Regions from separate parts of the Kribbella flavida DSM 17836 genome, predicted to be linked through region 1. Evidence: riboswitches for the same ligand, from Rfam matches in the RefSeq annotation. Region 1 holds a riboswitch; the other holds the start of a gene.
What was found. Region 1 has a riboswitch for S-adenosylmethionine ahead of thrC (threonine synthase). Riboswitches for the same ligand answer to the same signal wherever they lie in the genome.

Region 1 (14,909 bases):
CGCCTCGAGCCGGGCAACCTGGTGCTCGAGCTGCGACCGCCCGGCATCGACAAGGGTGTCGCGCTGCGCCGCCTGGTCGAGTCCACCGGAGCCCGCTCGGTCCTGTACGCCGGTGACGACCTCGGCGACCTCGCGGCTTTCCGCGCCCTCGACGCGCTTCGCGCCGACGGCCTGTACGCCGTACTGGTGGCGGCGCGGTCCTCCGGTGCGACCGAGCTGATCGAGGCCGGCGACATCGTGGTGGACGATCCCGCGGGCGTCGTGACCGTGCTGACCGCGCTGGCCGACGCCATCGCGGCCCGGACCCGCTGACCAGTCGGTAGTCAGCGGCGCCGGAAGGTCTGCTGGAGCGTTCGGCCGAACGGCTGGACCGGGTGCTCGACGTAGTTGCCGTCCGCGAGGTCGGCGAGGCGCTCGAACGGGTTGCGCGACGCCGGACAGCCGGTGCGCAGCCAGGACCAGGCAGCGCCCACGCAGTACAGGGGGAGCAGCGGCAGGCCGACCAGGCAGAAGTACTGCCAGGAATGCCGCTCCTCGTGCCGGACCAGGATCGGCCGGGCGTCCAGGTAGGCCCGGTCGTGCTTGGTCAGCACCAGGTTGCCGATCGTGAACGCACCGGCCACGGGGAAGCGCAGCTTGTAGCCGGTGGCGTAGAACAGCCCCCGTGGCCCGCGGCTGAACCGCGCCCGGCCGATCAGCCCGACCAGCGCTCCGGCGACCGTGGACAGGTTGATGACGTTGCCCACCAGCTTCAGTGTCTGCCAGACCGTCATGACCCAAGTTTGCTCTGCTCCCGGTGGTTCTGTCGGCGGCATGCGTCAGGATGGGTGCCGTGAGTTCGGTGGTACGACGCTGGCGGCCCGGACGGCCGGTGGATCCCCACATGGTGATCGGCGGCCTGCGCAAGGGGCCGGGCGACCCGGCGTACGTGCTGGAGCCTGGGCGACGGACGGTCTGGCGAGCCACCCGCACTCCCGACGGGCCGGTGCTGCTGCGCCTCACGCCGTACTCCGCGGTGGCTGAGGTGGAGGCCGAGGCGTGGGGGCCGGGTGCTGCCTGGGCCCTGGACGGCGTGCCCGAGCTGCTCGGTGAGGCCGACAGCTGGGAGGGGTTCGAGCCTCGGCCGGAGCATCAGCCGTTGGTCGACGCGGCCCGGCGCTTCCCACACTTCCGGGTGCCGCGGACGCGCGCGGTGTTCGAGGCGATGGCCGCGGCCGGGATCGAGCAGGTTGTCACCGGCAAGGAGGCGTTCCGCGCCTGGCGCCTGCTGCTGCGCGAGTACGGCGAACCGGCGCCCGGCCCGGCTGCTCCCGACGGGCGGGTGCTGATGGTGCCGCCGGCTCCGGAGGAGTGGCGGCTGATCCCGTCCTGGCAGTGGCTGCGGGCCGGGGTGGAGGGGCGCCGGTCCCGGGTGGTGATCACCGCCGCGACGCGGGCGAAGGCGCTGGAGCGCACGCTCGAGCTGACCGACTCGGCCGAGGTCGAGCGCCGGCTGCGCTCCTTGCCCGGTGTCGGGGTGTGGACGGCGGCAGAGGTCCGGCAGCGGGCTCATGGAGACGCCGATGCGTTCTCCTTCGCCGACTACCACGTCTCCCGCAACGTGTCCTACGCGCTGACCGGCGAGGAGCTGGACGACGACGGCACCGCCGAGCTCATCGAGCCGTACCGAGGCCACCGCTTCCGCGTGCAGCGCCTGCTCGAGCTGGCCGGCCCCGGCCACCCGCGGTACGGGCCGCGCAAGGCCCTGCCCACCCACACTCCAGGGGCGACGCACCGCCTGCGGTGAGGTTCTGCACAAGTCCGGTGCGGATTGGGCCGCGCCAACTGGGCACTAGGTCTCCACCATGCAAATTGACGGGGACGGCCTCTATCTGGTTGCGGGGCTCGCCCTGTTGCTCGGTGCCGTGTTGCCACGGCTGCTCAAGCGCTATGCGATCTCGGCGCCGATCGCCTTCCTCGGGGCCGGGCTGCTGCTCGGTTTCGTCGTCGACCGCGGGCAGTTGAGCCCGCTCGCCGAACCGAAGCTGACCGAGCGCTTGGCCGAGCTCACCATCCTGATCGCGTTGATGGGTGTCGGCCTGGCGATCGACCGGCCGATCGGCTGGCGGCGCTGGGCGGTCACCTGGCGGCTGCTGTTCGTCGCGATGCCCGCCTGCGTCGCGGCGGTCGCCGGACTCGGCTGGCTGCTGGGCCTCGCTCCGGGCGTCGCCCTGCTGGTGGCCGCGGTGCTCGCGCCGACCGACCCCGTGCTGGCCGCCGACGTCCAGGTCCAGGGCCCGACCACCGGCGAGGGCGCCGAGCCGGAGGAGGACGACGAGGTCCGGTTCGCGCTGACGTCCGAGGCCGGCCTGAACGACGGCATGGCCTTCCCCCTGGTCTATCTGGCGGTGTTCGTCGCGACCAAGGGCGCCGTCGGAGACTGGGCCCTGGAGTGGGTGGCCTGGGACCTGGTGGGCAAGACGGTGATCGGCGTGGTCGTCGGCGCGGTGGCGGGCCGGCTGCTCGGGCGGATGGCGTTCTCGGCGCCGCTGCCGAGCCTTCGGCTGGCCGACTCCCGTGAGCCGGTGCTGGCCCTGGCGATGACGCTCGGCGTCTACGGCCTGGCCGAGGTGCTGCACGGCTACGGGTTCCTCGCCGTGTTCGTCGCCGCGCTGGCGCTGCGGTCGGCCGAGCGCGGGCACGACTTCCACGAGGAGCTGCACAGCTTCATCGAGCAGCTCGAGCACATCCTGACCTGGGGCATCCTGCTGCTGCTCGGGGTGGCGATCACCGGCGGCCTGCTCAAACCGCTGGACCTGACCGGCGTCCTGATCGGCGCGGCGCTGATTCTGGTTCTCCGCCCGCTGACCGCCTGGCTGAGCGTGCAGCGGACGGAGATGCGCCGTTCCGAACGCTGGGTGACAGCCGCCTTCGGAGTGCGCGGCGTCGGCTCGATCTACTACCTCGCGTACGCCGGCACGGACTTCGCCGACGACCTGCCCTGGCTGTGGGCGACGGTGGGGTTCACGGTCGTGCTGAGCGTCGTTCTGCACGGCGTCGCGGCGACTCCGATGATGCGGCTGCTCGAACGCCGTCGCGAGAACGCCTGAGCGCCCGCTGCGGCGGTTCGACGCCGTGCCGGACGGCTGCGGCGGCGTGGATCCCGGCGGCGAAGTCCTTCAGCTTCTCGAACATGCCTCCATCGTCGGTACCACCGCTCGCGCGCAGAAGTGGCACAGCAGACCCCTATCGCTAAGATTTCGACATGCCACTGGTCACGGAAGGTGTCCCGAGGGAGGGTGCCCCCACGGTGTCCGTGCTCGCCTACGACGGCATGACGGCGTTCGAGGCCGGCATCGTGATCGAGGTGTTCGGCCTGGTCTGGCCGGACATCGACCAGCCCTGGTACGAGCTGAAGGTCTGCACCGAGACGCCCGACCCGATCCGGGTGCTGGGCGGCGCGACGCTGAGCACGCCACACGGCCTGGACGCCTTCGCCGCTGCCGACACCGTCGTCGTCCCGAGCGTCGCCGACCCGACGGCGCCGACGTCTGCGCAGCTCATCGAGGCCCTTCGGGGCGCGCACGCCCGCGGCGCCCGGATCGTCTCGATCTGCTCCGGCGCCTTCGCCCTGGCCGCGGCCGGCCTGCTCGACGGCCGCCGCGCGACCACCCACTGGCGGTACGCCGACCTGCTGCGCGAGCGCTTCCCGGCGGTCGACGTCGACCCCGAGCCGCTCTACACCGACGAGGGGGACGTGCTGACCAGCGCGGGCTGCGCGGCCGGGCTGGATCTGGCCCTGCACCTGGTCCGCAAGGATCTCGGCGCCGCGGTCGCGAACGCCGTGGCGCGCCGCCTGGTGATCCAGCCGTACCGCTCCGGCGGCCAGGCGCAGTACATCGAGGCCCCGATGCCGCCCGATCCCGTCGACGCGCCGGTCGCCCGGAGTCTCGGCTGGGCGCTGGAGCACCTGGCCGAGCCGATCGGCGTACCGGACCTGGCGCGGGAGGCCGGGTTGTCGCCGCGGACGTACCTGCGGCACTTCGTGAAGGCCACCGGGACGACCCCGGCGAAGTGGCTGATCGCCCAGCGGATCCAGGCCGCGCTGGCGATGCTGGAGAGCGGAGACGCGCCGGTCGAGGAGATCGCGCTGGCGGCCGGGTTCGCCACCCCGGTGACGTTTCGGCACCACTTCGCCAAAAGCCTGCGGACGTCGCCGTCGGCGTACCGGCGGGCGTTCCGGGAGGGCCGGACGGGATGAGATCCGACGTCTCGAATGCTGAGAACGCGAGACACAATATGGACCCGATTGGGTAACCTCGGACCTGCTCATCCAGAGGGACTGAGGGATACGGCCCGTTGAAGTCCCGGCAACCCTCCCCGTGGAGGCCCCGTCCTGGGGCCGCTCGCGGCGGAACGGTGCCAAATCCGTCCCACGCCGAGATCCGGCGCCCGGGGAAGATGAGGAGGGAACCTCCATGAGCCAGACCGTCACCGGTTCGACGCACACCATCCGCGAAGGGGCCTTCGGCAACGGCACCCACCTGAGCTGCCGGGCCTGCGGGGCGAAGTCGCCGCTCGGTCCGTTCTACGCCTGTATGGAGTGCTTCGGTCCGCTCGAGGTCGGGTACGAGTTCCCGACCATCACCCGTGAGCAGATCGAGGCCGGTCCGAAGAACATCTGGCGCTACCAGCCGCTGCTGCCCGTCCCGGTCGACGTGGCCAGCTTCCCGAACACCGAGCCCGGCTACACCCGGCTGATCGACGCCGGCAACCTCGCCCGCGAGCTGGGCCTGCGCAAGCTGTGGGTGAAGGACGACTCGGGCAACCCGACGCACTCGTTCAAGGACCGCGTGGTCGCGTCCGCGCTGAGCGCCACCCGCGAGCTCGGCCTGAAGGTCTTCGCCTGCCCGTCGACCGGCAACCTGGCCAACGCCGTCGCCGCGGCCGCCGCCCGGGCCGGCATCCGCTCGGTCGTGTTCATCCCGCAGGACCTCGAGCGTCCCAAGATCATCACCACCGCCGTGTACGGCGGAACCCTGGTCGCCGTCGAGGGCAACTACGACGACGTGAACAAGCTCGCCTCCGAGATCGCCGGCGAGGAGGAGGGCTGGGCGTTCGTCAACGTCAACGTCCGCCCGTACTACTCCGAGGGCTCCAAGACGCTCGGCTACGAGATCGCCGAGCAGCTCGGCTGGCGGCTGCCGCAGCAGATCGTCATCCCGGTCGCGTCCGGCTCGCAGCTCACCAAGATCGACAAGGGCTTCACCGAGCTCGGCAAGCTCGGGCTGGTCGACGCCACCGACTACAAGGTGTACGGCGCGCAGGCGACCGGGTGCTCACCGGTCGCCCAGGCCTTCCGCGACGGCCACGACGTGGTCAAGCCGGTCAAGCCGGACACCATCGCGAAGTCGCTGGCGATCGGCAACCCCGCCGACGGCCCGTACGTGCTCGACGTCGCCCGGCGCACCGGCGGCGTGATCGCCGACGTCAGCGACGACGAGGTCGTCGAGGGCATCCAGCTGCTGGCCCGGACCGAGGGCATCTTCACCGAGACCGCGGGCGGGGTGACCGTCGCGACGCTGAAGAAGCTGGTCGAGACCGGCCAGCTCGACCCCGAGGCCGAGACCGTGATCATCAACTCCGGCGACGGGCTGAAGACGCTCGACGCCGTGGCCGACCGGGTCGGCCCGAAGGTGACCATTCCCGCGTCCTACGACGCCTTCGTGAAGGCAGGTCTGCAGTGAGCGTCAGCGTCCGCGTCCCCACCATCCTGCGCCCCTACACCCAGGGCGCCTCCGAGGTCTCCGTCGAGGGCGGGACCCTGAACGAGGTGCTGGAGTCGCTCGACGCGTCGTACCCCGGCATCAAGGGTCGCGTCCTGGACGACTCCGGCGAACTGCGCCGCTTCGTCAACGTCTACGTCGACAACGACGACGTCCGCTTCGCCGAAGGCCTGCAGACCACCATCAAGGACGGCGGCCAGGTCTCCATCATCCCGGCCGTCGCGGGCGGCTGACACCCCGCACTGCCGATCCGGGGTGCGGGCTCAGGCGGGGCGGGCGTGGTACGCGGTCTTGACGTCGGCTCGGAAGCCGCAGGAGCGGTAGAAGGCGTGGGTGGACTCGCGCCGTGAGCCGGTCATCAGCATGGCCTTGTAGCAGCCCGCGTCCCAGGCGGCCTGCAACGTGCCGGCCATGATCTCCTTGCCCAGGCCCGTACCCCGGTGGGTCTCGTCGACCACGACGTTCTCGATCACCGCGTACGGCGCCGCCGCCCGCGTCAGGTTCGGGATCACGTTCAGGTAGGTCGTCGCGACGATCTCGCCGTCCTTGTCCAGCACGAACAACCGGAGCCAGCGCGACCGCACGATCTCGTCGAACACAGTCCGGTCCCGCAGCACCGGATCCTGCGGATGCAACTGCCCGTACAGCCGCAGCACACCGTCGAAGTCAGCCACACTTGCTTCCCGGAACACGTGCGGAGCGTACCAATGCCGGAGTTCGTCAGTCCGTGGCTTTCGGGTGGCCGGTGGCGGCATGGCGGATCCAGACGGTCTTCTTGGCCGGGTCGACGAGATACCAGATGCGGCCGGCGCCGGTGACCTCGTACTGCCATTGTTCGAGGCCGTTCACCGTCGCCAGCAGTTTGCCTTTGAGGCGGTGGTGGCGGTCGGTCTGCGGAAACGGCTGCGGCTCCGAGCGGATGGCCTCCCATGCCCGCAGGGTGTTGCCGGGTGCCTGGCGACAGAGCTCTTCCCAGCCCTTGCCGGCGTCGGAAGAGGCGAACCGCAGCTCCCAGTGACCGGGCTCCGCCGGTGGTGCGACCCGGTCGCCGCGCTTGCCGGGGCTCACTCGACCGGCCGGGAGACCGGACCGAAGTCGTCGACAGCCTCCGATCGGAGGGCGGCCAGCAGTTCGGGATCGGCGTAGATCTCAGCGGTGTGCCGCCACTGGGCGATGAGTGCGAGCACTGCGGCGGGTGAGTCCAGTTCGGCGCTGGCGTCCATCACGTCGATCAGTTCCTGCGCGAACTCCACCTGGTCGTCGACGGTCAGGAACCGGGTCCACGGGAACACCTGCGGCAGCAGGTCCAGCAGGTACTGCGAGCGAATGACGGGGTTGTTCATGACGGCCCGCAGCAGGCGCGTGGCCACGCCGAGCAGTTGACTGTCCTGGCTGGCTCGGGCCGCTGTGGTCAGGATCAGGTCGTCCTCCGCCCCGCGGCGGTGGACCCGCAGTGAACGGCTCCGGCCCGCCTTCAGTTTGTCCACGGTCTCGCTGGGACGCTGCAGCAGGTCCGAGAAGGTCACTTCAGGTTGCTCCGCCATATTTCAAAGGTAGTTCAGAAGTCCTGCGCGCACAACGTGGAAAGATGGCGGGATGCGGGCTGTGGTGGTGGAGCGGTTCGGGGTGGTGCCGGAGGTTCGGGAGGTGGGGCGGCCGGGGGTGCCTGTGGGTGGGGTGGTCGTGCGGGTCCAGGCGACCGGGTTGTGCCGGAGTGACTGGCACGGGTGGCAGGGGCACGACTCGGACATCGTGTTGCCGCATGTGCCGGGGCACGAGTTGGCCGGGACGATCGCGGAGGTGGGCGACGGCGTCACCGGGTGGCAGGTCGGGGACCGGGTGACGACGCCGTTCATCTGTGCGTGTGGGACGTGCGAGCAGTGCCTCGCGGGCAACCACCAGGTCTGCCCGAACCAGCTGCAGCCGGGGTTCAACTACTGGGGTTCGTTCGCGGAGTACGTCGCGGTGCCGTTTGCCGAGGTGAACCTGGTTCGGCTGCCGGACGAGCTGGAGTTCGAGACGGCGGCGGGGCTGGGGTGCAGGTTCGCGACCTCGTTCCGGGCGGTGCGGCAGGTCGGCAAGGTGGTGGCGGGCGAGGACGTCGTGGTGTTCGGGTGCGGCGGTGTCGGGCTGTCCGCGGTGATGATCGCCGCCGCGCTGGACGCCCGGGTGATCGCGGTCGACACGAATCCCGGCGCGCTCGAACTGGCGCGGGCGTACGGCGCGGCCGCGACCGTGCAGGCGGGTCCGCGGGCAGTCGAGGAGATCCGCGAGCTGACCGGTGGCGGGGCGCAGGTGACGATGGACGCCCTCGGGTCCAACGAGATCGTCCAGCAGGCCCTGCTCGCGTTGCGGCCGCGCGGGCGGCACCTGCAGGTCGGTCTGCTGCCGGCCGGCGTGCAGCTCGACGTGTCGCGGCTGATCGGCCAGGAGCTGGAATGGCTGGGGAGCCACGGGATGGCTGCCCACGCCTATCCGGAGATGCTCGAGCTGGTCGCGTCCGGCGTACTGAAGCCGGCCGACCTGATCGCCCGGACGATCTCGCTCGACGAGGTCCCGGCCGCCTTGGACGCGCTGACGGCCGGGACTCCTGCCGGTGTGACGGTTATCCGGCCCTGACCCAGCTCGGAACCTCTTCGACCTCGCGGATCCCGCGCAGCGCCAGCCAGGCCGGCAGCGGCGAGACCGCGATCAGGCCAAGCGCGACCACCAGCGTGGCCCGCAGGCCGACGTACTCACCCAGTACGCCGCCGAGCAGCGCGCCGAGCGGGAACAGCGCCATGATCGCGAACCGGGTGGTGGCGTTGACCCGGCCGAGCAACTCGTCCGGGCACAGCCGCTGCCGCAGGCTCACCGACGTGATCGCGTAGATGATCTGGCCGAGCTCGCCGGTCGCCGAACCGACCAGCACCAGCGCCACGACCAGTTCCACCGACCACTCCGGCTGAGCCAGCGGAGCGAGCAGACCGAACGGACCCATCACCGCGGGCGCGAGCCAGATGATGCGCGCCGAACCGAACCGGCGGGCCAGCCGCGGCGTGATCGACGCACCCAGGACCACCGTCAGCGACGCACCCGCGAAGACCAGCCCGACCAGCGTCGGCGACAGCCCGAGCTCACGGACCAGGAAGATCATCGTCACCGCCGACGCCAGCGCGAACGCGAAGTTGCCGAGGGCACTGGACAGCACCAGCGACCGCAGCACCCGGGTCCGCAGCACGAAGGTCAGCCCTGCGCGGATCTGCTCACGCAGCGACCCCTCCGTACGCCGCGGAGCCGGTTCCGCCGTCCGGATGCCGAGCAGGCAGGCGGCCGAGACGGCGAAGGTGACCGCCTGGACCGCGATGACGTTCGCCGCGCCCGCGATCGCGACCAGCCAGCCGCCGAGCCCGGGACCGACCACCTGGCCGGACGCGCGGATCGCTTCCAGGGCGGAGTTCCCGGCCAGGACCTGGCCCTTGCCGACCACGGCCGGCAGGTAGCTCTGGTAGCCCACGTCGAAGAAGACCCGGGCCACGCCGGTGAGCAGGCTGACGACGATCAGCTGCGTCATGGTCAGCGTGCCGGTCAGCGCCGCCAGCGGAATGGTTGCCAACAGCACGCATCTGGTCAGGTCGGAGCCGACCAGCAGCGGCCGCCGCCGGAACCGGTCGACCCAGGCACCGGCCGGCAGGCCGATGACGGCGAACGCCAGGGTGCTGGACGCGCCGAGCAGCCCCAGCTGCAGGGGTGAGGCGTCCAAGGTGAGAACGGCGAGCAGGGGGATGGCGACCCCGCTCACCTGGGCGCCCAGCTGACTGGTCGTCTGACCGGCCAGCAACAGGCGGAAATCACGATGCCGAAGCACGAAGGCCTCCAAGGAACTCGGTGGGTTGTGAACCCCCACCCACTGGCTCCTGAGGCGTCGCTAGGGGTGGGGCACGTTACCGGAGTTCGTACGGCGTGGCAACCGTGCCCGCCCCGAGGCGGCTCGGATCAGATCGGGGTGACCGCGTCGGCCTCCCGGCCCTTGGGGCCGTCGACAACCTCGAACTCGACCTGCTGGCCGTCCTCGAGCGTCTTGTAGCCGTCGGAGACGATCTTGCTCCAGTGGACGAACACGTCGTCCTGACCCTCGACGGCCAGAAAGCCGTAGCCCTTGTCGGCGTTGAACCACTTCACGGTGCCGCGCACCATCAGTACTCCCGTGACCTGCAACGGGATCCGCTCACTCGGACCCCTCGGGTGCCCGGTTCACCGACCGGGCGGTCTGCAAGCCTAGCCGAGCCGGCCGGGGGAGGTTCGGCCGGGCGCGTCCGCCGCCTCGGCCGGTTCCGCGGCGTCGGCGGTGCTCGGGCCGGCCGGGGTGGTGAGCGCGGCGAGCAGGCCCGAGGCGGCGATGACGGCAGCGACGGCGAAGCCGAGACGGTACCCGGTCATCGGTGCGGCCGAGGCGATCAGCGGTGACGCGACGGCCAGCCCCAGCGCGGTGCCGAGCTGGGCGGACGAGTTGAGCACTCCGCCGGCGATGCCGCGCTCACCCGGCCGGACGTGCGCCGTACCGACGGTGGTCGACGCGACCGACGCGCAGCCCAGGCCGAAGCCCATCAGCAGCAAGGCCCCGACCAGCAGCACGACCGGAAGCCCGCGCGGCGGCAGTGCGAACAGCAGCCCGATCCCGGCCACCACCAGCCCGAACCCGCCGAACAGGATCGACCGGACCGAGAATCGCCGCAGGCCGACCGGGCCGACCAGCGATCCGCCGATGACGGCGAGGTTCAAGGCGGGAAAAAGCAGTGCCCCCTTCGCCGGGGAGAGACGCAGGGTCTCCTGCACGTACAGCGTCACGGTGAACATCGCCGGCGTGGTCGACGCCGTCAGCGCGGCAGCGGTGAGATTGCCCGCGACCACTCCCGGCGTACGGAGCAGGGAGCCGGGGACGAGCGGTTCGCGGACCCGTCGCTCGGTCCGCACGAACAAGCCGAGCAGGGCGGCCGCCATCACCACGGAAGCCCAGCCGTGCCACTGTGTCGGAGCCTCGGCCAGCCAGGTGAGTCCCAGCGCCGCGGCCGCGATCCCGGTCGTCGCCAGGACCGCGCCCGGCAGGTCCAGCGTCGTTGCCGCACGGTCCTCGCGAGCCCGGGTCCGAACAGCTCGCAGGCTGACCAAGTACGCGATCACGCCGATCGGCACGTTGACCGCGAACACCCAGCGCCACCCGGCGTACTCCGTGATCAGGCCGCCGAGCACCCAGCCGCTCGCGCCTCCACCGGCTGCCGCGGCGGTCCACCAGCCCAGCGCCGTACGGCGTTGTGCGGGTGGCACCAGATCCGTCAGCGCCGCGAGCGCCGCCGGCGACAGCAACGCGGCTCCCGCGCCCTGCGCGATCCGGGCGCCGATCAACGCGTCCGGTGACCAGGCCAGTGCGCAAGCCAGTGATGCCACCGAGAACAGCGCGAGCCCGACGCGGAACATCCGCGCCGCGCCGACGAGGTCCGCGACCCGCCCGCCCAGGACGAGCAGGCCCGCCAGGACGACGGTGTAGGCCGTGATCACCCAGGACAGCCGGGCCGCGGCGAAGCCGAGGTCGGCACCCAGGACCGGAAGCGCGGTCGTCACGATGGTCACGTCCAGCACCACGACGAACTGGGCGACGCAGAGCACCGCCAGCCCGGCCGTGACCCCGGACCCCTGCCCAGCTCGCGTCTTGTTACCGGTCAAAGCGTGCATACTGGAAACAGTGCCCGATCACTCCACCGTCAAACTGGTAAAGTCGATTTTGATGGAAACAGTGCAGGCGGCCCCGCTGCCGGACGGTATTCCCGAGCTCGCCATCGTCGGCGGTGATCTCGCGCTCGACTTCGCCAACACGGTGGACGACCCGCTCGGACCGCGGCGCTTCGACCACCTCGCGGACTACCGCGCTCTGCTGGTCTGGGCACAGCGCGTCGGTCTGCTCACGAGCGGGCTGCCCCTGCTCGACCTGGCCGCCGAGCAGCCGCCCGAGGCCGCCGCCGTCGTCCGGCGGGCGGCGCAGCTGCGGGACGCGCTCAACCTGATCTTCGGGCAGGTCATCGACGGTGTACCGACCGACGAGGGCTGGCGGCAGCTGCGGCCGTTCGTCGTCGAGGCGATCGACCGGGCCGACCTGGTGGACGCCACCCCGGCGTGGGAGCTCGCCGAGCTCCGGTCGCCGTTGTGGCCGGTCGCCCACCAGGCCTACGTCCTGCTCACCGGCCCGGACCTGCCGCGCGTCAAGCGGTGCGCGGCCTGTCCTTGGCTGTTCGTCGACGGCTCCCGCAACGGCAGCCGCCGCTGGTGCTCGATGGAGATCTGCGGCACCAGCCAGAAGATCAGCCGGTACGTCGCCCGTCGCGCCGAGCGCCGTAGCCGCTGAGCATTCCGGCCGCCGACGCCACGCAGAGCGCGACGCCGACGAGCAGAGCGCTGCACCACAACGGCGCCCGCTCGCCGGCAACCGTGATGCCGAGACCGCCCGCCACCGGACCGAACGCCGCACCGACGTTGAGGGCCGCCGTGGCCAGACCACCTGCCAGCACAGGGGATTCGGCCGCGGCGTAGAGGGCGAGCGAGATCAGCGCCGAGCCGACCGCGAACGACAGCAAGCCCTGCAGGAACACCAGTACGACGACGGCCGCCGTCTCCTCGGCCGACCAGGCGAACCCGCACCACCCGAGCAGCAACGCGACACCGGCGCCCGCCAGGACGCCGTACGCGCGGCGGTCGGCGTACCGGCCGGCCAGGCTGACGCCGACGAAGGAGCCGAGGCCGAAGAGCGCCAGCAGCGCGGGAATCCAGGACCCGGCGAAACCGGTCACCTCGGTGAGCACCGGCGCGAGGTAGGTGAAGGAGCAGAACGTTGCCCCGTTCACCAATGCGCCGAGCAGCAGCAGGACGACGAGGCGCGGCGTCGGACGGAGACCGCCGACAACCGCCGGGCCGGTGCTCCGGTGCGGGACCGAGCGCAGGATCGCCAGCAACGCGGGCAGCGAGATCAGCGCCACCGCCCAGAACGCCGCCCGCCAGCCGAAGTGCTGGCCGAGCAACGCTCCGCCCGGCACACCGGCGATGCAGGCGAGCGTCGTACCGCCGAGCAGGACCGAGGTCGCGCGGCCCTTGGCGCCGGGCGGGACCAGGCTGCTCGCGGTGGCGAGGGCGACGGCGAGGAAGCCCGCGTTGGCCAGAGCGGCGAGCACGCGGGTGACGAGCAGGACGGCGAAATCACTGGTGAGCGCTCCGACGACGTGAGCGAGCAGGAAGACGGTCAGGGTGGCCAGCAACGTCGTACGGCGTGGCCAGCGCTGGCCGAGTACGGCGATCGCCGGTGCGCCGACGATCATGCCGACGGCGAAGGCCGAGGTCAGCCAGCCGGCCGTGGGCAGCGAGACGCCCAGGTCCTGGGCGATGTCCGGACCGAGACCGGAGAGCATGAACTCCGACGTCGCCTGGGCGAACACGGCCAGGCCGAGCAGGTACAGCACAAAAGGCAGGGAAAAAGGCATGCAGAACTCCGCAACCACGAGCGATGGACGCGGCGGGAGCAGAAGGGGGTCACCGCCGCGCGAGGACGCACATCGCCGACGGCCCGAGGGCTGCAGAGGACACGGAAAGCCAGCCACCAAGCGGTCGGTGATGAGGGCGCGTCTCTCAGCTCCCCGCCTACTGCGCGGAGCTGAGAGACACGCACTAGCGTCTGGACGCCTCCGGGCTGGACACGGGCCCAGCCTAGGAGAAACAGGCCGGAGAACTCGAACTGTTTTGGGTCAGCTGCGGCGGGAGGCGGCGAGGCCGATGGAGCCGGCGACGACCAGCAGCACGGCGGCGGTGAGGCCGAGGTCCTCGGTGCGGACGACGCCCTGGTCGTTGAGCAGGTAGATGGTGGCGGCGCCGGACACCACGGTGCCGGCGATGACGCCGGGCACGTCCGCCTTCGGCTTGCTCATCCGCGCTCCACCCTGATCGCACCGAGCTTCAGCTGCACGTCCACCGTGAGCTTCTGCGGCCCGGCCTTGCCGTCGGCACCGAGGTCGTCCAGCGTCACCTTGGCGGCCTTGCCGCTCTCGCGGTGCGCCAGACCGACCACCTCACCGGTCTGTGCGCCGAGCGTACCGCTGACGTCGACGTTCGGCGGCAGCTTCAGCACGACCTCGCCGACGCCACCGTGCACCGACACCCGGGCGCCGGGGGCGAAGGTCGCCTTGGTCAGGTCGAGGTGCACGGCCCCGGCGTCGAAGACGTAGACGTTGCTGGTCGCGGTGATCGTGGCCTGCGGCGCCGCCACGACGTTGACGTCCTTGAAGTCCCGCGGCAGCGACGGGAAGACGGTGCTGACGGCCACTCCGGCGCCGAGCAGGATGGCGACCGGCAGCAGCGCCATCGTCCGGCCGAAGAACCCGCCGAGCAGCATCCCGCCGCCGAGCGTGGCCAGCCCGATCGCCAGCATCACCGGCGTCGGCGCCTGGGCCAGCCAGGCGATCGCGATCGCGAGCCCGGTCAGCGCGATCACGCCCGACTTCACCCCGCGCACGCCCTTCGCGGGCGGCCCGGCGGCGGTCGCCGTGGCCGGAGCCCGCGGCGGCTCGTCGGCGTACAGACCGAGGGGGTCGTCCTCGGTCCACACCGGCTGGACCGGTTCGACGGTGCGGTCCTGGAGTCGCCGGGTGGCCGAGGACGACGGACCCGCCGGGGGGGATGGCGGGCCGTTCGGGGGGACGTGCTGGGTGGTCTGGTACGCCGTCGGCTGGTACGCCGCGGCGGCGTGCGGCGGCAGGTCCTGGACCGGGGCAGCAGCCTGGCTCGCAGCCTGGCCCGGGGTCTGGCCGGGCGCCTGATCCGGGCCGGGGTTGTGGCCGGTCCAGTGCGGACCGCCGTGCGACCAGTTCGTGCCCTTCGGCTTCCGCCGGAACACGAACAGCCAGAGCAGCCCCAGCACCACCAGCGGGCCGGGCACCATCTTGCCGAAGTTGAACGACGACATCACCACGATCGCGACGAAGACGCAGACGCCGATCACCACCGGCCACAACCACGGGTGGTCGGGCCGGACCCGGTTGCCCAGCAGCCCCTGGACGGCCGAGGTGTCGGACCCCTCGTCCGGCATCAGCACCCAGGCGGCGACGTAGAAGAGCAGACCGGGCCCACTGA
Region 2 (14,909 bases), 1.9 Mb from region 1:
GCGCCCGGCAGGTCCCACCAGATCGCGGCCGCGACGATCACGGCCAGCCCGATCAGGGACAGTCCGGCGCCGTCGCGGCGGTGCGCGGGATCGAGGTCGCGGGCGCCGTTGCCGACGCCGCGCACGATGCCGCCGAGCAGGTGGGCGAACCCGAGCCACAGTTTGATCAGGCCGCGCCCGAGGGCGAGCATGGCGGCCGCGAAGGGACCCGCTCCCCCGCCGGTTTTGGGCGTGCTGGTCCGCGCAGCGGTGCTGCCACCGCGCTTCGCGCTCTGCCCACGCTTCTGGGCGCCAGACGGACGGGAGCGTCCACCGGCGGCCGATCGCGCCGAGCTCGGGCGATTGGCTGCCGACTTCTGCGCCCGCGCCGGGGAAGACGTGCGGGTCGCCATGATCAGCAGGCTACCCCGAGGACCACTGCAGTCACACGTGTCACACGCCGGTCACGCCGCCCCTTCCGTCCCGTCACAGCAGCAGCCGCCGGATCTCCGGACCCGTCCGCAGGCGAAGATCGGTCCGGACGGCGAACCAGTCGGCGGCGCCGAGCATCCGAGTACAGGACTGCGCCGACGTGACGGAGAGGACCGCCGAGTGTGGGGAACACACGGGGCCGGCTGGGCCGCGGTGGAGGGTGGAACCGCCGGACCGCCGCACCCATCGTCGGCGTCACGGTGGCCGCGGTGATCACCGGAGCGGTGCTGGCCGCTCGGCAGGTGCCGCAGCAAGGCGGGTTCTCAGCGGCGCCGCTGACCGGTTCGGCCTCGCCGGGACCATCCTCGGCGAAGACTCAGATCGGCACGCCGGTCCCGACGAGTGGCACGCCGTCCCGACGACCGCTGCCGCGACACGTCCGAGCAGTCCGGCCTCCCTGCCGACCACGGTCGAGCTCGAGCCGGCCCGGCTCCCCATGGGCCGCGCGCCCCAGCTGGCCTATCTCGCCGGCCGGACCGTTCGCGGCGGCACCGGGCCCGACGTGACCATCCCCGGCCGGCAGCGGATCGAGAACGCCGTCCGCTTCGGCGGCGGCCTGCTGGTCGTGCTGTCGAAGGGCGAAACGGCAACCGAGCTCGCGCAGCTCGACCCGCACTCGGCAGCCTTCCGCCCCGAGCGCGTCGCCGGGGTCACCAGTCTGGTCACCTCCCCCGAGGACGACCTCGCCGCGTACGCCGTCGCCGCGGACAGCGCCATCTCCTGGATCGAGTCGACCGGCACCGAGCCACGACGGACCTTGCGGCGCGCGGAGTACGGCCACACGACCGTGCTCGGCGTCCGCGGCGACCGGGTCCATTTCCGTGCTGAGGGCAACGATTATCCGGCTTCGCAGACCGCCTACGTCTGGAACTCGAAGACCGGCGAGGTCACGGCGCTGAAGACGGTGCGCAGCCTTCAAGCTGAACACGGCCGGGACCGCGGCCGTCGACAGCATCAGCGGTGCGGCGCAGACCTTCTGCAGTGCGCTGACGGACCTTGCCACCGGCAAGCGTCGCTTCCGCACCTGCGAGTACTCGCTCGACGGCTTCACCCGACCGGACCGTCGTCGCGAGCGAGGACTTCCGCGCCGGTGGAGCCGAGCCGCGCACCGCCGCCCTCGACGCGACCGGCGGAGCCGTACGCCGTCAGTGGGTCGGGGCCGAGTTCGTGATGGCGATGGCCGAGGACGACGACCATCTGCTGATGGTGGCCGACACGGGCGAGAACACCAGGGCCGCGATCATCCGCTGCACGATCTCCACCGGGGCGTGCGAACTGGCCACGCCGCTCGCCGAGCACCGCCGGTTCGACGTCCGACTGCTCGGCGCCAGGGTGTGATCAGACGGCGGTGACCGGTTGTCGGCGGCGCCGGAACACGTGCCAGCCGACGACGTACATCGCGAGTGCCGCGGCGGCGCCCGTGCCGAGGCCGGTCAGGCTCAACCGAAGGACCGCTTCGCCGACGCGCGCATCGTCTTCCTGGGCCGTACGGACCACGGTGACGATCGCGCCGGCCAGGCCGGCGACAGCCGCCGCGGCCAGCACGGCGTACCGGGCGGGTGGTGAAAGGTAGCGCTCAGGGTCCACGGGCTCCGGCGTTGTGCGCTGCCACCAGCGGTAGAGCCAGAGGACGATGAGCAGGATCCCGCCGATGCTGCTCAGGTACTGCAGCACCCGGTTGACGTCCCAGGTCGGGGTGAGGTTTGCGGTGAGGAAGCCCCACTGGCGAACGAAGTAGCCGTCGTAGTGCGTGAACGAGTCCCACAGGACGTGCGTGAATCCGCCGATGACGAGGGAGATCGCTGCCCAGAGCAAGTAGTTCGCGGTGGGTCGCCGGCCGGATGGCTTCAGCCGGCCGGCGAGAGACGGCGGCGCCAGGGCCACGAGCGGGCGCTTCAGGACCCAGTGGAAGACGACCAGGGCCAGCAAGGCGAGCAGCGGGTTCAGCCACAGCGCCGAAGTGAACTGGTGGGTGAGGGTCAGGGTGAAGCTGCCGTGAATCTGCCGGGTCGCCAGGTCGTACAGCGGATCCAGGTAGAGCAGGTCCGGGGCGAGCGCCCCGGCGACCAGCGCCGAGGCCACGAAGGGCCGCCGTACGAAGGGCAGGACGGCGGCCGGATGGGCCAGCGGGAAGGGCACAGGCGCAGACTAGGCGATGTCCCGACCGACCGGCGAGGTCGGCCGCAGCGCGCGTCAGGCGCCGGTGACGCCGTCCAGTTGCTCGCGGACCAGGTCGGCGTGTCCGCAATGCCTGGCGTACTCGCCGATCAGGTGCACGTAGATCATCCGCAGCGTCGACTCCTGGCCCTTGAACGTGAAGCGGTCGTCGAGCGACCGGCCCGCGGCGGCTGCGTCGGACAGCTTCCACTCCTCGACCAGCGCCTCGTACTCCGCCTGCGCGCTCGCCGCGTCGATCAGCTCGAAGTCCGCGTCCTTGCCGAGCTCGGGCGCGAAGACCGGCTCGGCCGGTGGGCCGGCGGCGAAGTGGATCCGGAACCAGATCCGCTCGACCTTGCGCGCGTGCCGGATCAGGCCGAGCAGGGACAGGTTCGACGGCGGGGACGGACGCTCGGCGAGCTGCTCGGCGGTCAAGCCGGCGCACTTGTGCAGCAGCGTCGTCCGGTAGAAGTCCAGGTAGCCGGCCAGTAGCTCGCGTTCGGGTGCCACCAGCGAGCCGGCCGGCCGCTCGACGGCGGGTGCGGTCCAAGTCATCGCAGCATCGTGCACCACCACCGCCCAGGCGTCATCCGAGTTCTGCCGCCGCGCTCGTTATCTCAACATATAGCCGCTTATCTCATAATACGAGATGGCTGCTGGCGCACCCAGCAGTCCGTTGGCTACCGTCTCCGGCAGGTCATGAGAGCCAGCGACAAGCCCCGGCTAGCTGGACGGCAACCCTCCTCCGCGGTGGGGTGCCCCGGGTGAGGACCAGGCCGTGCGGACACCCCGTTCGGCAAGTGCGGACTTCCCGGGAGCAGCAGCATGTCGATCCTCTCCATCCTCGAGCCGGCCACCACGACCGCCGCGCGACCGACCGTCGCACGGCTCACCACCGGCAGCATCCCTGCCACCGTCGGCGCGGACCTGCTGGTCCCGCTGGCCGACGGCCGGGTCACCGACTACGCCAACTTCGACCACGGCGCGAGTGCCCCGTGCCTGGAGTCGGTGCGGCGCGCCGTCGAGGTCGCCCTGCCGTCGTACGCGTCGGTGCACCGCGGCAACGGCTACGCGTCCCGGATCACCACCCAGTGGTACGAGCGGGCCCGCCGCGAGGTGCACGGCTTCGTCGGCGCCCGGGAGGACGACCAGGTGATCTTCACCCGGCAGACCACCGACGCCCTCAACCTGCTCGCCCGCGCGGTCCCGGCCGACGCGACAGTGATCGTGTTCGAGTCCGAGCACCACGCGGCGCTGCTGCCCTGGCCGGCCGAGCGCACCATCCGGCTCGCGGCCCCGACCTCCGGCACCGGCGCGGTGACCGCTGTCGCCGACGCGTTGCGCCAGGCACCGGAAGGCCCGCGGCTCGTTGTCGTCGCCGGTGCGTCGAACGTGACCGGCGAAATCTTCCCGATCGCCGAGCTCGCCGCCGTCGCCCGGGCCCACGGCGCCCGCACCTGTCTGGACGCCGCCCAGCTCGCTCCGCACCGGCCGGTCGACATCGCGGCCCTGGACGTCGACTGGGTGGCGCTGTCCGGCCACAAGCTCTACGCCCCGTACGGTGCGGGCGCGCTGATCGGCCGGGCGGACTGGCTCGACGCGGCCGACCCCTACCTGTACGGCGGCGGCGCGACCGCGGCGGTCGGGGCCGGCACCACGGTCTGGAACGAAGGCCCGGCCCGGCACGAGGGCGGCTCCCCCAACGTCATCGGCGCGATCGCCCTGGCCGCCGCCTGCGCCGCGGTGAGCCGGCACCGTGACGCGATCGAGCAGCACGAGCGCAGTCTGCTCGCCCGGCTTCGGACCGGTCTGGCGCAGATCCCCGAGGTGACCACCTACTCGCTCTTCGGCGCCGAGGCCGACCGCGTGGGCACGGTCTGCTTCACGGTCCGGGGCATCAGCTCGACACTGGTCTCGGCGGCGCTGTCGGCGGAGTACGGGATCGGGGTGCGGGACGGGAAGTTCTGCGCGCACCCGCTGGTCGGCCACCTGCTGCAGGACTCCCCCGAGCACGGCACCGCGGTCCGCGCGAGCCTGGGACTCGGGACCACCCGCGAGCACGTCGACCGCCTGGTCGGTGCGATCCGCACGCTGGCCACGCAGGGCCCGCGTTCGCAGTACGAGGAGTCGGCGCACGGTTGTCAGCCGAGCGACGACCCGCGCGACCTGGACGCTCCCGAGATCTGGTGAACGTCCAGCACTCGTCAACCGGCTGAGACCGGCCGACCCACCGCTCGGCAAGGCCGTCGGCACCACGGGTTGGTGAGTGCTGCAGCTACAACTCCGGATCCAGACCTGTGTGGTGAGCGGCGAACGCCAGCAGGTCGGCCCATTCCGAGGCGACCATGGCGGCGGGTTTGCCGAAGCCGTGGCCGGTGTCGACCTCGACCCGGGTCAGAACCGGACGATCGCCCGCCTGCGCGTGCTGCAGCGCGGCGATGAACTTGTGGCTGTGCAACGGCACCACCCGGTCGTCGTGGTCCCCGGTGACCACCAGCGTCGCCGGGTACGCCGTACCGTCGCGCAGGTTGTGCAGCGGTGAGTAGGCCAGCAGGTCCTCGAACTGGTCCGGGTCGTCGGGCAGCCCGTAGTCCGAGGCCCAGCCGGCGCCGATGGTGAACAGGTGGAAGCGCAGCATGTCCAGCACGCCCACTCCGGGCAGAGCCACCGCGAACAGCTCGGGCCGCTGCGCCATCACCGCACCGACGAGCAGACCGCCGTTGCTGCGGCCGTGGATCGCCAGCTGCTCGGGTGTCGTCACGCCGGTGTCGCGCAGGTGCTCAGCGACGGCGATGAAGTCGTCGAAGACGTTCTGCTTGTTCTTCAGCCGGCCCTCGTCGTGCCAGTCGCTGCCGTACTCGCCGCCGCCGCGCAGGTTGGTGATCACCAGCACTCCCCCGGCAGCCAGCCAACCGGGCCAGCCCGGCTTGTAGTCGGCGAAGATCGGGACGCGGAAGCCGCCGTACCCGTACTGCAGCGTCGGTCGCGGTTCGTCGATCGGCAGGTCGGCCCGGCTGACCACGTAGTACGGCACCTTGCGGCTCGGTTCGAGCCGGCGGGTCACGGTCACCTCAGGAGCCGTGTACGCCGCACCGGCCGGCACCAGCTCCGGCAGCGCCCGGACGGACCCGGTCGACGCGGACACGGCGTACGACGTGGTCGGGTCGGTCGTGGCGGACAGCCCGACAAAGACCTCGTCCTGGTGAGGGCTCGCGTTCAGCCCGACAAGTCCGCCGCCGCCCACGTCCACGGTGCGGGTGTTGCCGCCGTCGACGTCGTACAGGGTGAGCACCGGCTGGGCGTCGACCAGACAGACCGTGACCAGGCCGGACGCCGTGCCGCTGACCGCGAGCAGCGTCGCCTCGCGCTGCGGGACGACGTCGGTGAAGGTGGCGTCCAGGTCGCTGCTGACGATCCGGCCGCGCGGCGCGTCCCGGTCGGTGCGCAGGATCAGCCGGTCCCCGGCCATCCGCACGAACTCGGCGGCGTAGGCGAACTCGTCGATGACCTTGACCGGCTCGCCGAGACCGCCGTCCTGGAGCGGGTAGACCCACAGCCGGGTCCGCGGGTCGGTGCCCTGGAAGATGTGCAGCACGACGTACCGGTCGTCCTCGGTGACCTCGACGTCGAAGTGCAGCCGGTCGTTGCCGGCCAGCCGCAGCACCAGCTCGTCCTCGGTCTGCGGCGTGCCGACCCGGTGCAGCTTGAGCTCGCCGGCGCCGAGCGCCTTCGTCTCCGTGCCGTCGCTGCGCCCGCCGGACGGGTAGTGCACGTACAGGAACGACGACGAGTCCGGCAGCCAGGTCGCCTCGCAGAACTTGGCCTCGGCAACGACATCGTGCACCGCGGCCCCGGTCGCGACCTCGAGCAGCCGGAACGTCAACCAGTCGCTGCCGCTCTCGTTGATCGCGTAGGCGAAGTACTTGCCGTCCGGGCTGACCGTGAAGCCGCCGAGCGAGTCGGTGCCGCTCTCGGACAGCTGGTTCGGGTCGATCAGCACCCGGCCGCCGTCGAGCAGGGCCGGCAACGACTCCGCGACGTACACGACGTCCTGGGCCTGGGTGCCGTCGTTGCGGCCGACGAAGTACCAACCCGACTTGCGCACCGGTACGCCGGCCCGCGGCCGGGCCAGGATCGCGCTCATCGTCGCCCGGAACCAGGCCCGCTCCGGGTACGACGCCAGCTCGGCCTCGGTGAACGCGTTCTGCCGGGTCACCCAGTCGATGGTCTCCGGCGCATCCGGATCCTCCAGCCAGCGGTACGGATCGGCGATCTCGCGTCCGTGCAGCGTCTCGACGACATCACCACGACGGCTGTGCGGGTACTCGACGGTCATGGGGCCTCCCGGCCTGCACTGAGGAATGGAGGGAGCGCAGCGACCGGAGTGACGAGGGAAGGGCGGGAGTTCCAGCCCCTTGACCCGCCGTGCCGCAGGCGCGGCATCAGTACAGTCATGGGGCCAACCTAACCGTGGCGGGGGATCAGACCGCCTTCGCGCGCGCCCGTCCCGTCCGATCCGGATCGCCGGTGGGCGGCATCCCGCGCAGGCGCCGGGATCCGGGTCGGACGGGCCGTCCTGAGGTGGTTCAGCGCGGCGGCAGGTCCTTGCGCCACAGCACCGTGCCGTGCAGGTCGCGCAGCGAGACGCTGAAGACCTCGGTGCGCGGGTCGATCGCGACGTGGCCGAAGAACTGGTTGCCACCGCTCGGAGGCTGGTTCGGGAAGTCCGCGGCCTTGACGAACTCCAGCTTCGGGCCGAACGTCGGGTCCAGCGCGTTCGGGCCGAAGGTGCCGGCGTTGATCGGGCCGGCCACGATCTCCCAGAACGGCTCGAAGTCGGTGAAGGCCGCCCGGGCCGGGTCGTAGTGGTGCGCGGCGCAGTAGTGCACGTCCGCGGTGAGCCAGATCGTGTTCTTGACCTTGCGGCGCTTGAACTGGCTGAGCACCCAGGCGATCTCGTGCTCCCGTCCACCGGGCGCGCCGGCCAGACCGTTGGCCACCGCCTCGATCTCGCTGCCGTCGGGCACCAGCACGCCGATCGGCATGTCGCTGGCGATCACCTTCCAGGCGGCCTTGGAGGCGGCCACCTCGCGGACCAGCCAGGCGGCCTGCTCGGCGCCGAGAATCGCGACCGGTCCGGCCACCCCGGGCGCCGGGTTGGCGTCGCGGTAGGTGCGCATGTCGAGGCAGAAGACGTCCAGCAGCGGACCGTGGCTGACCTTGCGGTAGAGCCGGTCCCGGCCGCCCGGGCGCTGCATCGGGAGGTACTCGACGAACGCCTGCCGGGCCCGGGCCGCGAGCACGTCGACCCACTTCTCGGTGTAGCGGGGGTCGGTGAGGATCTCGCCCGGGTACCAGTTGTTCACCGTCTCGTGGTCGTCCCACTGGCTGACGATCGGCACCTCGGCGTACAGGTCGCGCACGTTGTGGTCGAGCAGGTTGTACTTGTACCGGCCGCGGTACTCCGCCAGCGTCTCGGCGACCTTCGCGACCTCCTCGGTCACCACGTTCTTCCAGACGGTGCCGTCGGCCACCAACACCGTGGCCTCGATCGGGCCGTCGGCGTAGATGTTGTCGCCGGAGTGCAGGAAGAAGTCGGGGTTGGTCCGGTGCATCGCGCGGTAGGCGATCATGCCGCCGAGGTCGGGATTGATGCCCCAGCCCTGGCCGGCCGTGTCGCCGGTCCAGACGAAGCTGACCCCGCGGTTGCGGCCGGGCGTGTTGAACGACCCGGTCCGGCTCTCGCCGCGCCGGCCGTACGCGTCCTCGAAAGACACCCGGTAGTCGTAGCGCTGCCCGGGCCGCAGCCCCTTCAGCGGCAGCTGCGCGGTGAAGTCGTTCTCCGGCCCGGTGACCGGGCCGCGCAGCCGGATCGCCCGGTCGAACCGGCCGTGGCTGGTCAGCTCGACGACCAGCCGGGAGCGGCGGTCGGTCCGGGACCAGAGCACGGCGGAGTTGGCGGTCACGTCGCCGCTGGCCAGCCCGGACGGAAGCCCCGGGCGGTCACGGCGGACGACGGAAGGCACCGCGGCGGCGACGCCGGGCACCGCGAGCGAGGCGCCCGCGACGGTGGATGCGGCCAAGAGCTGGCGGCGGCTCAAGTTCATGCTGCCGAAGGTGCTCCTCGGGAATGACGCCCGCGTGACGTCGAGGCGAACTGCCTGACAACTCAGCCCGAGCTGGTCGCTGCTGGTGGCGGACCGACGATGGCAACGTCCGAAGGGGATCCACCACGTCCCGGACGGATACGCAAACTTCTGCACAGCCGAGCCATGAGTTGCGTGTGCTCGGTGCCCGTGGTTCCGTTGAAGAAGAAGGCCACTCCTCGTGGCGCTGCCCTGGACCCGGTAGCGCATCGACCGATGCACTACCCGGAATGGGGTTTCACCAGTGTCCCAAGTCGTTGCCGACGACGTCGGCCCGCTGCGGCCGCAGCAGCAGTTCGCCAGCCTCTACACGGACCTGTCGCACACCGTGCGCGACCTGGGTCTGCTGCGCCGCCGGTACGCCTACTACTGGACGCGGATCGGTCTGGTGCTCGCCTCGCTCGGCGGCATCGTCACCGGATTCGTCCTGCTCGGCAACTCCTGGTTCCAGCTGTTCATGGCGGCCGCGCTGGCGCTCGTGCTGACCCAGGTCGCCTTCCTGAGCCACGACAGCGCGCACCGGCAGATCTTCGACTCCGCAGCCTGGAACGACTGGACCGCGCGGGTGCTGGCCGGCGGCATCGCCGGCATGAGCATCACCTGGTGGCGCTCGAAGCACAGCAAGCACCACAACGCGCCGAACCAGGTCGGCAAGGACCCGGACATCGGCCCCGGCGTGCTCGCGTTCACCCCCGACAACGCCGTACGGCGCAGCAGCGCGGCGCAGTGGTTGACCGACCGGCAGGGCTGGTTGTTCTTCCCGCTGCTGACGCTGGAAGGCATCAGCCTGCACGTGTCGAGCCTGCAGCACCAGTTCCGGCGCGGCGCCACCCGGATGGAGCGGATCGAGGCCGCGGTGGTCATCTCGCGGCTCGGCGGTTACGTGGCCGCGCTGTTCCTGCTGCTGCCGCCCGGCAAGGCCGCGGCCTTCCTCGGCCTCCAGCTGGCGCTGTTCGGCGTCTTCCTCGGCGCGTCGTTCGCCCCGAACCACAAGGGCATGCCGCTCGTCCCGGCCACGATGAAGCTCGACTTCCTACGCCGCCAGGTGCTGATGTCGCGCAACATCCGCGGCGGTCTGCTGGTCGACTTCGCGCTCGGCGGCCTGAACTACCAGATCGAGCACCACCTGTTCCCGAGCATGCCCCGCCCGAACCTGCGGCGGGTCCAGCCGATCGTCCGCGAGTACTGCGCCAAGCACGGCGTGAAGTACACCGAGGTCGGCCTGTTCGAGTCGTACCGGATCGTCACCGACTACCTGAACAACGTCGGCCTGCGCGCCCGGGACCCCTTCCAGTGCCCGCTGACCGCGCAGTACCGGGCCTGAGGGCACGCCCACCGGCAGCGGCTCAGGCAGGCGGGATCTCGCCTGAGCCGCGAATGGTGAGCTTGACCGGGACGCGAACGGTCCGGCCCGGCCGGTGCGGTTCGGGCAGGCGCTCGGTCATCAGCTGGATCGCGGTCCGGGCCATCACGTCGGCCGACTGAGCAACCGCGGTCAGGCCCGGGCTGAGCAGGTCGCCGAGGGCCAGGTCGTCGAAGGAGACCAGCGCGACCCGGTCACGACGGCCGGCCATGCCCCTCAGTACCTCGGCGGTGGTCATGTTGTTGGCCGACAGCAGAGCGGTCGCCGGCTCCGGGCGGTCCAGTACGGCGGACAGCGTGATCCCGATGCCCTCGGTGGTCGGCTCGGACAGGTGGACCAGGTCCTCGTCGACCTCGATCCGGTGCCGGGCCATCGCCGCGCGGTAGGCGACCACGCGTTCGCGGGCGGTGAAGATCCGCTCGTCGTCGCCGAGGTAGGCGATCCGGCGGTGTCCCTGGCGGACCAGGTGGTCGATCGCCTGGTCGATGCCACCGGCGTTGTCGGCCAGCACCGCGTCCGCCTCGATCCCGTGCGCCGGGCGGTCGATCGTGACGACCGCCATCCCGGCGTCGACGTGCGGGGCGAGGTAGTCCTGGGTCTCCCCGATCGGCGCCATGATCAGCGCGTCCGGCCGCCGGGCGACGAACTCCAGGCAGACGTCCCGCTCGCGCTCGGGGTCCTCGTCGGTCAGCCCGATCATCACCACCGAGCCGCTGGACCGGGCCCACAGCTCGACCGCGCGGCCGAGCGAGGCGAAGAACGGGTCACCGATGTCGCGGATCACCACGGCGATCGTGCCGGTCTTGCCGCGGCGCAGCATCCGGGCGCTCTCGTTCGGGGTGTAGTTGAGCTCCTTGATCGCGGCCTGGACCTTGGCGGTCAGCTCCGGGCTGACGTTCGGCTCCTCGTTGACCACCCGGGACACCGTCTTCAGCGCGACGCCAGCCCGGGCGGCGACCTCTTTCATGGTGGGCCGGCGCTGCCCGGCTCCGTTGACACCAGTGATACTCACAGGCCCACCCCTTTCGACTGTGTCAGCTCTCCACGACGACCGGGATGATCATCGGGCGTCTGCGGTGAGTATCGCTCACCCACTTGCCGACCACCCGGCGAATCACCTGCTGCAGCTGGTACATGTCGTCCACACCGCTGCCGATCGCCTTCTCGATCTCCGCCTCGATCTTCGGCCTCAGGTCGTCGAAGACGGTGTCGTCCTCGGCGAACCCGCGGGCCTGGATCTCGGGTCCGGCGGTCAGTTTGCCGGTGACCGAGTCCATCACGGCGATCACCGAGATGAAACCCTCGTCCCCGAGAATCCGCCGGTCCTTCAGCGAGGTCTCGGTGATGTCGCCGACCGTCGAGCCGTCCACGAACACGTAGCCGCAGTCCACCTTGCCGGCCACCACGGCCAAGCGGTCGACCAGGTCGACCACCACACCGTCCTCCACCACCACCACGTTCTCGGCCGGTACGCCGGTCTGGCGGGCCAGCGCCGCGTTCGCGTGCAGGTGCCGGATCTCGCCGTGCACCGGCATCACGTTGCGCGGCTTGACGATGTTGTAGCAGTACAGCAGCTCACCGGCCGACGCGTGGCCGGACACGTGCACCAGCGCGTTGCCCTTGTGGATGACGTTTGCGCCGTGCCGGGTCAGGCCGTTGATCACCCGGTAGACCGAGTTCTCGTTGCCGGGGATCAGCGAGGACGCGAGCACGACGGTGTCGCCGGGCTGCAGCTGCACGCTGTTGTGGTCGTTGGCCGCGATCCGCGACAGCGCCGACATCGGCTCGCCCTGCGAACCGGTGGAGACCAGCACCACCTGCTCCGGCGGGTAGTTCTCCAGCTCGCGCATGTCGATCAGCGTCTCGCCGGGCACGGTCAAGAAGCCCAGGTCCCGGGCGACGGCCATGTTGCGGACCATCGAGCGGCCGACGTACGCGACCTTGCGGCGGTGCTTCACCGCGGCGTCCATCACCTGCTGGACCCGGTGCACGTGGCTGGCGAAGCAGGCGACGATGATGCGCTGGTTGCGGGCGTTGGTGAAGACCCGGTCCAGCACCGGCGCGATGTCGCGCTCATGGGTGGTGAAGCCGGGCACCTCGGAGTTGGTGGAGTCGACGCAGAACAGGTCGACCCCCTCCTCGCCGAGCCGGGCGAACGCGCGCAGGTCGGTGATCCGGTCGTCCAGCGGCAGCTGGTCCATCTTGAAGTCGCCGGTGTGCAGCACCAGGCCGGCCGGGGTCCGGATCGCGACCGCGAGCGCGTCCGGGATCGAGTGGTTGACCGCGACGAACTCGCACTCGAACGGGCCGAGCCGAACCTTCTCCCCCTCGACGACGACCTGCTGCGGCACGTTGCGGTGCCGGTGCTCGCGGAGCTTGCCCTCGAGCAGGGCCAGCGTGAGCCGGGACCCGAGCACCGGGATGTCGCCGCGCTCGCGCAGCAGGTAGGGCAGGCCGCCGATGTGGTCCTCGTGGCCGTGGGTCAGCACCACCGCCACGATGTCGTGCAACCGCTCCCGGATCGGCTGGAAGTCGGGCAGGATCAGATCGACACCGGGCTGGTTCTCGTCCGGGAACAGCACGCCGCAGTCGACGACCAGCAACTTGCCGTCGTACTCGAAGACGGTCATGTTGCGACCGACCTCGCCGAGCCCACCGAGCGGGATCACCCGGAGCGCACCCGGCGCCAGTGGTGCCGGGGCGGCGAGATCGGGGTGGGGATGACTCATGCAACCAGTCCTGACGTCTTGAGATCGGTGGTGAGCCCGTCGACCTGCGCAGTGGTCGCCTCGACCAGCGGCAGCCGGACGGTCGCGTGCTCGGTCACGCCGAGCAGCTTGAGCGCGGCCTTGACCATGATCGCGCCCTGGGTCCGGGTCATGATCGCCTCGACGGCCGGGATCAGCCGTCGGTCGAGCTCCCGGGCGGTGGCCAGGTCGCCGGCGACGGCGGCGTCGATCAGCTGCCGGTACTGCGGGCTCGCGACGTGCGCGACGACGCTGGCGATACCGGCGGCGCCGATCGCCAGCCAGGCGAGGTTGAGCTCGTCGGCACCGCAGTAGTAGGCCAGGTCGGTGTTCGCCAGCACCTTGGCGGCGGCGACGACGTCGCCCTTGGCGTCCTTCACCGCGACGATGCGCGGGTGATCGGCGAGCGCGATCAGGGTCTCGGTGCGGATCTCGACGCCGGAGCGGCCGGGGATGTCGTACAGCAGGTTCGGCAGGCCGGTCGCGTCGGCGACCGCGGTGAAGTGCGCCTTCAGGCCTTCCTGCGGCGGCTTGTTGTAGTACGGCGTGACGACGAGCAGTCCGTGCGCGCCGGCGGCCTCAGCGGCCTGGGCCAGCGCGATCGTGTGCGCGGTGTCGTTGGTGCCGACGCCGGCGACCACCTGGGCGCGGTCGCCGACGGCCTCCAGCACGGCGCGGACCAGCTGGTCCTTCTCCTGGTCCGACGTGGTCGGGGCCTCGCCGGTGGTGCCGTTGACGATCAGCGCGTCGTTGCCCTGGTCGACCAGGTGGCCGGCGACCTTCTGCGCGGCCTCGAGATCGAGCGAGCCATCCGTGCGGAACGGGGTGATCATCGCCGTGGTCAGCCGGCCGAAAGGCGGGGCTGTCGGGGCGGAGGACGCAGCTGAGGACATGGGGGTCAGATTACCGCTCCGAACACCTCGGGACATGAGTAGGCCTGGTGGCTGTCCGCTCGGGGGTCCGGGCAGCCACCAGGCTCACTCGTCCTATCGGGCAGGCGCCAGGAGTCGTTACAGCTTTCATCGAAAAAGTCGGAAAAAGTTTCTGTGAACACGGTTAGTGAGCATCCGGTGGCGGTACGTGCAGATCTGGGCGCAGCGGACGGACCTCTCAGCCGCTACCGTCGGTGCCGTGTCCACCCCTGTGAACGCTCCCCGCCCGCCGGCGGCCGAATCGGTTTCGATCACGATGATCACGCTGGTCCTGCCCGTGCCGGCGATCGCCGGTGCTCTGTGGTTCGCTTTTGCCGACATCGGGCTGGGCCACCGGCCGGAGACCTGGTCGCTCCTGGTCCCCGTGGTGCTGGCCGCGGCCGCCTACGCGTACTGCGAGGTGGCCGGCTTCCGCGCGCAGCCGCTGCCCTACGGCGGCGATCCGGCCGAGGTGGAGAACCGGTCGTGGCAGGCCTTCAACCGTGCGGGGTTCGTCCGCTTCGTGCTGTGCGAGGCGGTGTTCATGGTGACGATCCCGATCGCGTTCGTCGTCGACAGCTACTGGCCGATCCTGGTCGGCGCGCTGCTGGCCGTTCCCCTGATCGCCTGGGAGTGCTGGCCGAGCCTGCGCAACCGCCGGCGCTTCGCCGCCTCGCTCGAAGCCGGCGGGGCGCCGTCGTACCTGCTCGGCCGGACGCAGGACCGGCTCTGACCTTGGACCGGGCTATCCGGCGGCGGTCCGGTAGACCAGGCAGCCCCGGCGTTCCAGGTCGTGGACCCACTCGGGCACGACCGGGAGATCGAGCCAGCGCAGGTCGAGCTTTTCCAGCGCCGGGAACGCGTCGGAGCCGAGGTCCGGCAGCCGGGTGATGCGGTTGGCGCGCAGGTCCAGCTGACGCAGCTGCGGCAGTCTGCTCAGCGCGACCGGGAACTCCGTCAACGCCGCACCGCGCAGACTGACCACCCGCAGCTCCGTCAGTTGGTCGAAGGTGCCGGGCAGACCGGTCAACGGATTGCGGTCGAGGTGGAGTTCGCGGAGCGCCGAGAGGCCGCCGTACTCGGTGGGCAGCGTGGTGAACTGGTTGCCGTACAC

Region 2: another riboswitch for S-adenosylmethionine. It lies ahead of KFLA_RS14790 (aminotransferase class V-fold PLP-dependent enzyme); the one in region 1 lies ahead of thrC (threonine synthase).

What each region holds. Positions count from the first base shown of each region.
Region 1 is NC_013729.1:1,285,235-1,300,143, forward strand. Features, by position in the region: gene otsB (trehalose-phosphatase) at 1-312, shown strand, start outside; gene KFLA_RS06025 (hypothetical protein) at 324-773, opposite strand; gene KFLA_RS06030 (DNA-3-methyladenine glycosylase family protein) at 824-1,786, shown strand; gene KFLA_RS06035 (cation:proton antiporter) at 1,845-3,089, shown strand; gene KFLA_RS06040 (helix-turn-helix domain-containing protein) at 3,245-4,240, shown strand; SAM riboswitch class I at 4,306-4,447, shown strand; gene thrC (threonine synthase) at 4,458-5,726, shown strand; gene KFLA_RS06050 (ubiquitin-like small modifier protein 1) at 5,723-5,998, shown strand; gene KFLA_RS06055 (GNAT family N-acetyltransferase) at 6,029-6,439, opposite strand; gene KFLA_RS06060 (hypothetical protein) at 6,486-6,833, opposite strand; gene KFLA_RS06065 (hypothetical protein) at 6,830-7,309, opposite strand; gene KFLA_RS06070 (alcohol dehydrogenase catalytic domain-containing protein) at 7,362-8,384, shown strand; gene KFLA_RS06075 (MFS transporter) at 8,371-9,612, opposite strand; gene KFLA_RS06080 (cold-shock protein) at 9,741-9,941, opposite strand; gene KFLA_RS06085 (MFS transporter) at 10,023-11,474, opposite strand; gene KFLA_RS06090 (CGNR zinc finger domain-containing protein) at 11,527-12,141, shown strand; gene KFLA_RS06095 (Cmx/CmrA family chloramphenicol efflux MFS transporter) at 12,098-13,255, opposite strand; gene KFLA_RS06100 (hypothetical protein) at 13,529-13,708, opposite strand; gene KFLA_RS06105 (PspC domain-containing protein) at 13,705-14,909, opposite strand, start outside.
Region 2 is NC_013729.1:3,166,014-3,180,922, reverse strand. Features, by position in the region: gene KFLA_RS14810 (FtsK/SpoIIIE family DNA translocase) at 1-392, opposite strand, end outside; gene KFLA_RS14805 (hypothetical protein) at 908-1,642, shown strand; gene KFLA_RS37945 (hypothetical protein) at 1,642-1,809, shown strand; gene KFLA_RS14800 (DUF4184 family protein) at 1,810-2,610, opposite strand; gene KFLA_RS14795 (DinB family protein) at 2,665-3,183, opposite strand; SAM riboswitch class IV at 3,324-3,437, shown strand; gene KFLA_RS14790 (aminotransferase class V-fold PLP-dependent enzyme) at 3,454-4,818, shown strand; gene KFLA_RS14785 (prolyl oligopeptidase family serine peptidase) at 4,904-6,964, opposite strand; gene KFLA_RS14780 (alkaline phosphatase D family protein) at 7,215-8,735, opposite strand; gene KFLA_RS14775 (fatty acid desaturase family protein) at 9,019-10,098, shown strand; gene KFLA_RS14770 (LacI family DNA-binding transcriptional regulator) at 10,121-11,149, opposite strand; gene KFLA_RS14765 (ribonuclease J) at 11,172-12,866, opposite strand; gene dapA (4-hydroxy-tetrahydrodipicolinate synthase) at 12,863-13,777, opposite strand; gene KFLA_RS14755 (hypothetical protein) at 14,016-14,528, shown strand; gene KFLA_RS14750 (leucine-rich repeat domain-containing protein) at 14,541-14,909, opposite strand, start outside.